DNA from 2 places in the Catenuloplanes atrovinosus genome. Region 1 is predicted to be linked to the other one. Evidence: riboswitches for the same ligand, from Rfam matches in the RefSeq annotation. Region 1 holds a riboswitch; the other holds the start of a gene.
What was found. Region 1 has a riboswitch for ZMP and ZTP ahead of J2S41_RS31710 (glycine hydroxymethyltransferase). Riboswitches for the same ligand answer to the same signal wherever they lie in the genome.
Positions count from the first base shown of each region.

Region 2: another riboswitch for ZMP and ZTP. It lies ahead of J2S41_RS13770 (bifunctional 5,10-methylenetetrahydrofolate dehydrogenase/5,10-methenyltetrahydrofolate cyclohydrolase); the one in region 1 lies ahead of J2S41_RS31710 (glycine hydroxymethyltransferase).

Region 1 covers NZ_JAVDYB010000001.1:7,116,008-7,120,414, forward strand. Annotated here, with positions in the region: gene J2S41_RS31705 (methyltransferase domain-containing protein) at 1-752, shown strand, start outside; gene J2S41_RS31710 (glycine hydroxymethyltransferase) at 936-2,357, opposite strand; ZMP/ZTP riboswitch at 2,378-2,470, opposite strand; gene J2S41_RS31715 (RNA-binding S4 domain-containing protein) at 2,521-2,730, shown strand; gene J2S41_RS31720 (hypothetical protein) at 2,745-3,008, shown strand; gene J2S41_RS31725 (LPXTG cell wall anchor domain-containing protein) at 3,066-4,373, opposite strand.
Region 2 covers NZ_JAVDYB010000001.1:3,069,281-3,073,687, reverse strand. Annotated here, with positions in the region: gene J2S41_RS13775 (alpha/beta fold hydrolase) at 1-807, opposite strand, end outside; gene J2S41_RS13770 (bifunctional 5,10-methylenetetrahydrofolate dehydrogenase/5,10-methenyltetrahydrofolate cyclohydrolase) at 1,557-2,414, opposite strand; ZMP/ZTP riboswitch at 2,430-2,511, opposite strand; gene J2S41_RS13765 (maleylpyruvate isomerase family mycothiol-dependent enzyme) at 2,675-3,445, opposite strand; gene J2S41_RS13760 (LysR family transcriptional regulator) at 3,487-4,407, opposite strand, start outside.

The sequences.
Region 1 (4,407 bases):
ATCGCTGGCGCACCGCGGACAACTCGGCCGCCTACCTGCTGCCGCACCTGCGCGCCGGCCAGTCGCTGCTGGACGTCGGCGCCGGCCCCGGCACCATCACCATGGACCTCGCCGCGCTGGTCGCGCCCGGCCGGGTCACCGCCATCGAACTCACCGAGGACGCGCTCGCGCTCTCCCGCACCGAGGCCGCGGCGCGCGGGGTGACCACGGTCGACTTCGCGGTCGCGGACGTGCACGACCTCCCCTTCCCGGACGACGCGTTCGACGTGGTCCACGCCCACCAGGTGCTCCAGCACGTGGCCGACCCGGTCCGCGCGCTCGCCGAGATGCGGCGCGTCTGCCGCCCCGGCGGCGTGGTCGCCGCCCGGGACAGCGACTACGACCGGTTCGCCTGGTTCCCCGCCGTCCCCGAACTGGACGAGTGGCTGGCGCTCTACCGCGCCACCGCCCGCGCCAACGGCGGCGAGCCCGACGCCGGCCGCCGCCTGCTCTCCTGGGCGCGCGCCGCCGGCTTCACCACCATCACCCCCGGCGCCGGCGTCTGGTGCTACGCCACCGACGAGGACCGCCGCTGGTGGGGCGGCATGTGGGCGGACCGGATCGTCGAGTCCGCGATGGCCCGCCAGCTCCTCGCCGCCGGCACCGTCACCCCCGCCGACCTCCAGCGCCTCGCCGCCGGCTGGCGCCGCTGGTCCGACTCCCCCGACGGCTGGTTCACCGTCCTCCACGGCGAGATTCTCTGCCACGCCTGACCGGACCGGCACCGGGTTTGCGCACCCGCGGATCCGGCAGGGAGGCCGGCCACGGCCGACCGGTGCCCGCTCCGAGCTTGCGGACCGCGACCACGCCGGGAGCGGGCAGAAAGGAATTCTGATGGTGATGGGCAAGCGAAAGGCCCGCTCACCGGTACGCGGGAGCGGGCCTTCCGGGTGGGCTTACAGCGAGACCGCGCCGTAGAGCGGGAACGGTGCGAGCAGCTCGGTGGCCTGCTTGGACACGCGGTCGGCGACGGCCGGGTCGAGGTGGAACCTGGCCTTGGAGTCGGGGTCCGGCGTGGTCTGGGACAGGACCGTGTGCATCAGGTCGGCGATCTGGTCCATCTCCGCCGTACCGAGACCGCGGGTGGTGAGGGCTGGGGTGCCGACGCGGATGCCGGAGGTGTACCAGGCGCCGTTCGGGTCCTGCGGGATGCTGTTGCGGTTGGTGACGATGCCGGAGTTGAGCAGCGCCTGCTCGGCCTGGCGGCCGGTGAGGCCGTACTTGTCGACGTCGATCAGCACCAGGTGGTTGTCGGTGCCGCCGGAGACCACGGTGGCGCCGCGCCGGAGCAGGCCCTCGGCGAGCGCCTGGCTGTTGGCGACGATGCGCTGCGCGTAGTCGGCGAACTCGGGGCGGCGGGCCTCGGCGAGCGCGACGGCCTTGGCGCCCATGACGTGCGCGAGCGGGCCGCCGAGCACCATCGGGCAGCCGCGGTCGACCTGCTCGGCCAGCTCGGGCTGGCAGAGCACCATGCCGCCGCGCGGGCCGCGCAGGCTCTTGTGCGTGGTGGTGGTGACGATGTGCGCGTGCGGGATCGGGTCGAAGTCGCCGGTGAAGACCTTGCCGGCGACGAGGCCGGCGAAGTGCGCCATGTCGACCATGAAGGTGGCGCCGACCTCGTCCGCGATCTCCCGCATGACGCGGAAGTTCACCTTCCGGGGGTACGCGGAGTAGCCGCCCACGATCACGGCCGGCTTGAAGTCGCGGGCGATCTCGCGCAGGCCGTCGTAGTCGATCTGGCCGGTGGCCGGGTCGACGCCGTAGGAGCGCTGGTCGAACATCTTGCCGGAGATGTTCGGCCGGAAGCCGTGGGTGAGGTGGCCGCCGGCGTCGAGCGACATGCCTAGCATGCGCTGGTTGCCGAACGCGGCGCGCAGCTCGGCCCACTCGGCGTCGGTCAGGCTGTTGACCTGCGTCTTCTTGAGCTTCGCCAGGTACGGCTGCTCGACCCGGTCGGCCAGGATCGCCCAGTACGCCACCAGGTTCGCGTCGATGCCGGAGTGCGGCTGCACGTACGCGTGCGGCGCGCCGAACAGGGCCTTGGCGTGCTCCGCGGCGACGGACTCGACGGTGTCGACGTTCTGGCAGCCGGCGTAGAAACGGCGCCCGATGGTGCCCTCGGCGTACTTGTCGGAGAACCAGTTGCCCATGGCCAGCAGCACGGCCGGGGACGCATAGTTCTCACTGGCGATCAGCTTGAGCGACTCGCGCTGGTCGGTCAGCTCGGACGCGATGGCGTCGGCGACTCGCGGCTCGACGGAACGGATGACCTCGAGCGCGGCACGGAAGGCGGTCGACTCGGCGTTCAACTCGGACATTGGACCTCCCTATCACAGGTGGAAGAGGCCCAGGCGCGCGGCAGACGCCCGGTGTGGGCGGGACCGCTCCCCGATGGTTGATCCATCTGACAGCGCCAGTCACGGTCCGCCTCGGAGCATACCCGCTGCCCCGCGGATCGCGGCCAGGCTCGATGATGAATTCATGCGTGAGGTCACCATCAACACCGACATGATCCGCCTGGGCCAGTTCCTCAAGCTCGCAGACGTGATCGAGGCGGGTTCGGACGTGAAGTACCTGCTCGGCTCCGAGGACGTCACGGTCAACGGCGAGCCCGAGGACCGGCGCGGACGGCAGCTCTTCAAGGGCGACGTGGTGACGGTGGGTGACGACATCACGCTGGTGGTGGCCTAGCGTAGGTTCGATCCATGGGCACCTACCTCGGCAGCGCCACGCTGTTCGCCTCCGACGGCACCGCGCAGACCGTCAAGCACACCAGCATCCGTACCCGCCGGGACGCCGGCACCGGCGTCGTCACCTGGACCGGCACGCTCGACCTCAGCGACGGCGAGATCGCCGACCTGCTGCTCCCCTCCGGCGAGGGCACGCTGCGCCTGCCGGACGGCACGGAGGCCTCGGTCCGGGTGTCGGCCGGCGGCGCGTTCACCGGCACGGCCACCCAGCCCGCCTGAGACGAAAGGGCGCGCCGACCGCAGCGGTCGGCGCGCCCTCCGGGTGCGTTACGGCGATCAGGCCTGGAACTTCAGCTTCCGGCGACGCGCCATCAGGAACAGGCCGGCACCGGCCGCGAGCAGCACGATCGCGCCCGCGGTGATCGAGCCGACGGCCGCGCCGGTCAGCGGCAGCTCCGGCTCGCCGTCACCCGGCGTGAACGCGACCGGCGTGGTCGACGGCCCCGGGCTGGCCGGCGTCTCCGGCGTGCCGGTCGGCACCGGGGTGGTCGGGGACGGCGACGGCGTGCCGGTCGGCGGGGTGGTGACGCCGCAGTCCGCCGGCTTGGTCCAGGCGACCTCGCCCTTCAGCGCGTCCAGGTCGCCATCGACCTTGACGGTCAGCCCCTCGGAGCCCGGGAACATCACCGGCGGCGCGGTCTGACCCGGCTTCACCGTGATGGTCTGCGGCTGGCCCGTGCTCGGCGTGAAGGTGACGGTGAACTCCTTGCCGTTCTCCGGGTTCTTGACCGTGAAGCTCAGGCCCTCGCAGGTCTGGGCCACGGTGGCCTCCGGGGTGCCGACCTCGGGAACCTGGCAGTCCTCCGGGGTGCTCCAGGCGCCGCGGTAGAGCTCCTTGCCACGCGAGCTGACCACGATGTTCTTGGCGTTCGCGGCCGGCACGGTGACGGTGGCGGGCTCCTGGCGGGCCTTCAGCGTCTCGGTCTTGCTGAAGCCACCGTCGGCGGTGATCGTGAACGTCTCGCTGTGCGTGCTGCGGTTGATCAGCTTGAGCGCGACGTTGCCCGTGCAGTCCGGCAGCGGCTCGACGGCGGGCTCGGCCTTGCAGGTGCCGGAGCCGCCGTTGTACCAGGCGTGCTGCGGCTGACCCGGCTTCGGCGTGGAGCGGTTGCCGGGCGCGCTGCTCTCGCCGACCTTGCGGCTGTTGTAGCGGTCACTGCCGTCGGTCAGCGGGTTGATGATGTCCGCGCCGAAGACGAAGTCCACCTGGGTGAAGCACTCCGGGACCTCGACCTTGAACTCCAGCTTGTTGACGCTGAGCTGCCCCGCCGTGGCCGGCACGAACTTCTTCACCGAGCTGTCCAGCACGTGCTGCGGCGTGGCGAACGTGGCCGACGGCGCCGTGTAGGAGACCAGCGCGAACGCCTGCTCCGCGCAGAGCGGGCCGTTGAGCAGCTTGATGCTGGCGGTGCCCTTCGGACCGTCGAAGGTGTGCTGATACTTGGCCTGCTCGGGGGTGACGCAGCTGGGCTGGTGCCCTCTGGTGGCGCTGGCCGGGGAGCCGACCGTGGCCAGCCCGGTCAGGCCGAGGACCACGCCGACCGCGAGAGCGGCGACGCGGCGGATACGGGGGACGGATTTCATGGGTGCGACGCTCCAAAAGAGGGGAACGAGCGAG
Region 2 (4,407 bases), 4.0 Mb from region 1:
CAGGAAGGCGTCGACGGCGGTGCGGAACTCGTCCGGGCGTTCCACCCACGGATAGTGGCCGCAGTCCGGGATCGTGACCGTTCGTCCGTGTGGGAACAGGCCCGCGACGGCCTGCACCGGGGCCAGCCCGACCGCGTAGTCGACCGCGCCGGCCACGACCAGCACTGGCGCGGTGACCGCGGCGAGGCGGGCGGGCAGGTCCGGCGGGGTCTCGGCGAAGTAGGCGCGGGCCGCTCGCGCGCTGACGTCGCCGACCAGCGCGTGGGCCTGTTCCGTCGCTCCCCACCGCGCGTACGTGACCGGTGCGGCACCGCGGAACCACGCGTTGAGGGTCACGTCGTCGGCCGCGTCGTCACCGGTGGGTGCGGGTGGACCGCCGGCCCACAGCGCGAGCGCGTCATCGACGGCCGGGTCGCCGCGGCGGGGCGCGATCAGCGTGTCGGCATCGGACGGTACCGGGACCAGCCAGGTCGACGGCGGCGTGATCAGCACCAGCGCGGCGACACGCTGCGGATACTGTGCCGCGTAGGCGATCGCCAGGCGGGTGCCGGCGGAGTGCCCGGCGATGATCAGCCGCTCGCGGCCGAGCGCGAGCCGCAGTTCCTCCAGGTCCGCCGCCTGTTCCCAGAACGATGCCGGCTCCAGGCCGGACGATAGCCCGATCCCGCGCAGATGCGGGATCACCAGCCGGAACCCGTTCGCGCCGATACCCGCGAGGTCACCGAGGTACTCCGGGTGCCGTGCGGCGCCACCGGACAGCGCGACGATCGGCTCCCCGTCCTCCTGCGTGGTGTCGTAGTGCAGCATGACGCCGACGCTACCGGTCACAATGACGATTCCCGCCGGGGTGGGCACGGCGATGTCCGCGGGCGAGCCGGATTCGCGATGTGCGTGCCGGCCGGCATCACCCGTCAGCGCCACCCGGCCGTGCACGCCGGACGGAGAACCAGGACCGCGATTCGGCTGCCGCCGACCGCCTCCGGCCAACGCGGTTCCGCCGATGTATGCCGGTCAGCGCTGCGCCGGGGGTGCGCCGGGCGAGCGGATCACGCCCGCGATCATGCTGCTGCGGGCCGGAGCGATCGCGCGATTTCCCCGGTGTGCGGCGGTTGACGCCGCTCCCCGTGGTGTGCGCTGCGACCGGTCACCACCTGCGACCGCACCGGCGGGCGAGCGGGCCAGACGATCATGTTGTGCTGGAAGCGGGTCACCACCCGCCACCGCACCGGCCGGCGGGCAGGCGGGACGATCATGTCCTCGTGGTGTGCGCTGCGAGCGTTCACCAGGCGCGACCGCACGACGGGCGGGCGGGCGTGTTGCGCTGAGAGCGGGTCACCACGCCCCACCGGCAGGCAGGCGGGCGGGCGGGCGGGACGATCATGTCCTCGTGGTGTGCGCTGCGAGCGTTCACCAGGCGCGACCGCACGACGGGCGGGCGGGCATGTTGCGCTGGAAGCGGGTCACCACCCGCGACCGCACCGGCGGGCGGGCGGCGGCGGGACGGACGATCATGTGCCGGGGTACGGCGTGTGCGCCCGGCACATGATCGTGGCGTTTCAGGCCGTGGCGCGTTCCGCCGCCGCTACCGCGTTGCGGAAGAGCATCGCGACCGTGGTGGGGCCGACGCCGCCGACCCGTGGGGTGATCGCGCCGGCGACGTCGGCGCAGGTCTCGTCCACGTCGGGGAGGATGCGGCGGCCCTCGTAGCGGACGCCGCCGCCGATGACGACCGCGCCGGGCTTGACGTGCTCGGGCTGGATGATCCCGGGTACGCCGGCCGCGGCGATCAGGATGTCGGCGCGCTGCGTGTACCGGGCCCAGTCCGGCACGCCGGTGTGGACCACGGTCACGGCGGCGTTCGCGGTGGGGCGTTTCTGGGCCAGCAGCATCGCGAGCGGGCGGCCGAGTGTGGCGCCCCGGCCGAGGATGACCACCTCACGGCCGGACACGGGGATGTCGTAGTGCGCGAGCAGCGCCTCGATGCCGGCGGGTGTGCACGGCAGCGGGCCGGGCAGGCCGAGCGCGAGCCGGCCCATGTTCAGCGGGTGCAGGCCGTCGACGTCCATGTCCGGGTCCATCACCTGAAGTGCCCGGTCGTAGTCGAGGTGCTTCGGGATCGGGTATTGCACGAGCAGGCCGTGCACGTCCTTGTCGTCGTTGAAGCCGCGGATCACGCGCTCCAACTCGGCCTGGGTGACGTCGCCGGGCAGGTGCGCGTGCGGGGAGACGAAGCCGAGCTCGCCGGCCTGCTTCTGCTTGATCCGGATGTATCCGGCGCTGGCGTCGTCGTCGCCGACCAGGATCGTGGCGAGCGCGGGCGTGACGCCCTTGGTCTTGAGCGCGGCGACGCGGGCGGTCACGTCCTCCAGGACGGCGTCGGCGACAGGCTTACCGGGAAGAAGTCGGGCAGACATGAGACTCCTGCAAACCGTGGGCGCCCAGGCGGTCGACTCCCACGACGAGCTCCCCGATGGTCGCTGCCATCCCCGTGCCGCCAGTCGCTGTCGCGTCCCAATATGCACCATGAGCACCTGGCCACGCCAATCCCGTCACCCGCGTTCGGTCTTGACCGTGACCACCCGCGGGAATGGCAGGGAGGAGCGCCAGCGACGACCGGTGCCCGCGGGAGCGTGCGGACCGCGGCCACGCCGGAAGCGGGCAGATCGAATGGCCTCTACAGGGTGGTCGCCCGGGACCACTGCGCCACCAGGTCCGGCGAACCCATGACGGTCGGCGCCGGGATGCGGTGCCACAGGTAGAGGTAGAGCTCCGCGATTCCGCCGAGAACGACCGCGTCGCCGTCGGCGGTGCTGGTGACGCGGCGCCAGCGGGGGGTGGCGCCGCCGAGGTCGACGCGCCAGATCTCGCCGGTGTCGGCGGCGGCGAGGATGAGCGTGCCGGTGAGCGGTTCGCCGCCGTCGGGCATCAGGCGGCGCTGGATGGTCGGGTGGTGCAGCATCGCGCCGAGGAACTCCTCGATGCCGTCACGGGCGACGGCCGCGTCGACGCGGGACGGCTGCCGCAGCGCCTCGGCCGCGTCGAGGCCGTGGACGACGGCTTCGTGCAGCATGCGGCGGGGCCAGCCGGCGGCACGGCGGTCGTGGCCGAAGGTCCAGACCGGGCGGTCGGGATCGGTCGACTCGAGCGTGGCCAGCAGCCGCTGGGCGCCGATGAGCAACCAGACGGTGAGCTCGCCGGCGTCGTGCGGCACCTCGGCGGCGAACGCCTCGAACGGCAGCCGGCGCGGCATGCCGGAGGCGACCATGGCCTCGGCCCAGCGGTGGGTGGCGCCGATGTGACCGGAGAGCGTGCCGAGGTCCCAGCCGGGGCAGGCCGGGACCGGGGTGGCGGGGTCGGCGTCGGCCACGAGGTCGACCAGGCGGCCGACGGCGCCGCGCAGGGCGCTCAGGTGTCCCGCGTAGTCCAGGCCCAGCTCCGTGCTCATTCCGAAAAACCTACCGGGGTACGGACGGTCACGGCCAGGGGTCATCCGCGCACCTGGACGTCGAGCGCGCGCATCCGCGCCGCGACCAGGTCGGCGACCGCGCGCACGGCGGGGGAGAGCACCGTGTCGGGGCGGTGGGCGATCGCGAAGGTTTCGTGTCGCCTGGGGCGCAGCGGGGTCCAGCCGAGACGGTCGGGCAACCGGTCACCCTGCGCGCGCAGCACGCCGCGCCAGGTCACGGTGTCCGCGATGCCGCGGGCGGCGATCTCCAGCGCGGTCTCCGGGTCCTCGACCTCGACGCGCGTGGTCAGCTGGTGGCCGGCCGCCTGGAGGTCGCGGGCGAGCATCCGGCGGGTGGAGTCGTCGTCGCGGAAGCTGACGTCCGGCAGCACCAGGGGCGCGGTGGCCAGCCGGGCGGGCGTGACGGCCTGGGCGAGCCGCTCCGGGTCCGCGCTGACGTAGACCAGTTCGTCGCGCATGACCGGGGTGACCGCGAGCCCTTGCGTGGAGGAGGCGGACAGCGCGATGACCGCGGCCTCCAGCGTGCCGCGGCGCAACTGGGCGGCGATCTGCGCGGAGTTGAGGCCGGCGAGTTCCAGCCGGATGCCGGGGTGCCGTTCCAGCACGTCGGCGACCAGGCCGGCGCCGAGGTAGAGGCGGGCGGTGCCGAACACGCCGAACCGTACGGTGCCGGTCAGCACCTCGCGGACCCCGGCGACCGCGCGGGTGCCGGCGTCGACGGCGGCGAGCGCGGCGGTGGCGTGCGGCAGCAGCGCGAGCGCCGCCTCGGTCGGCGTCAGCCCTCGCCCGGCGCGCCGGAACAGCCGCGCGTCCAGGCCCGCCTCCAGCAGCCTGACCTGCTCGGACAGCGACGGCTGGGCGTAGCCGAGCGCGGCCGCGGCGGCGGTGAACGACCCGTGGTCGACGGTCGCGAGGAAGCAGCGCAGCTGATGCAGCGTCAC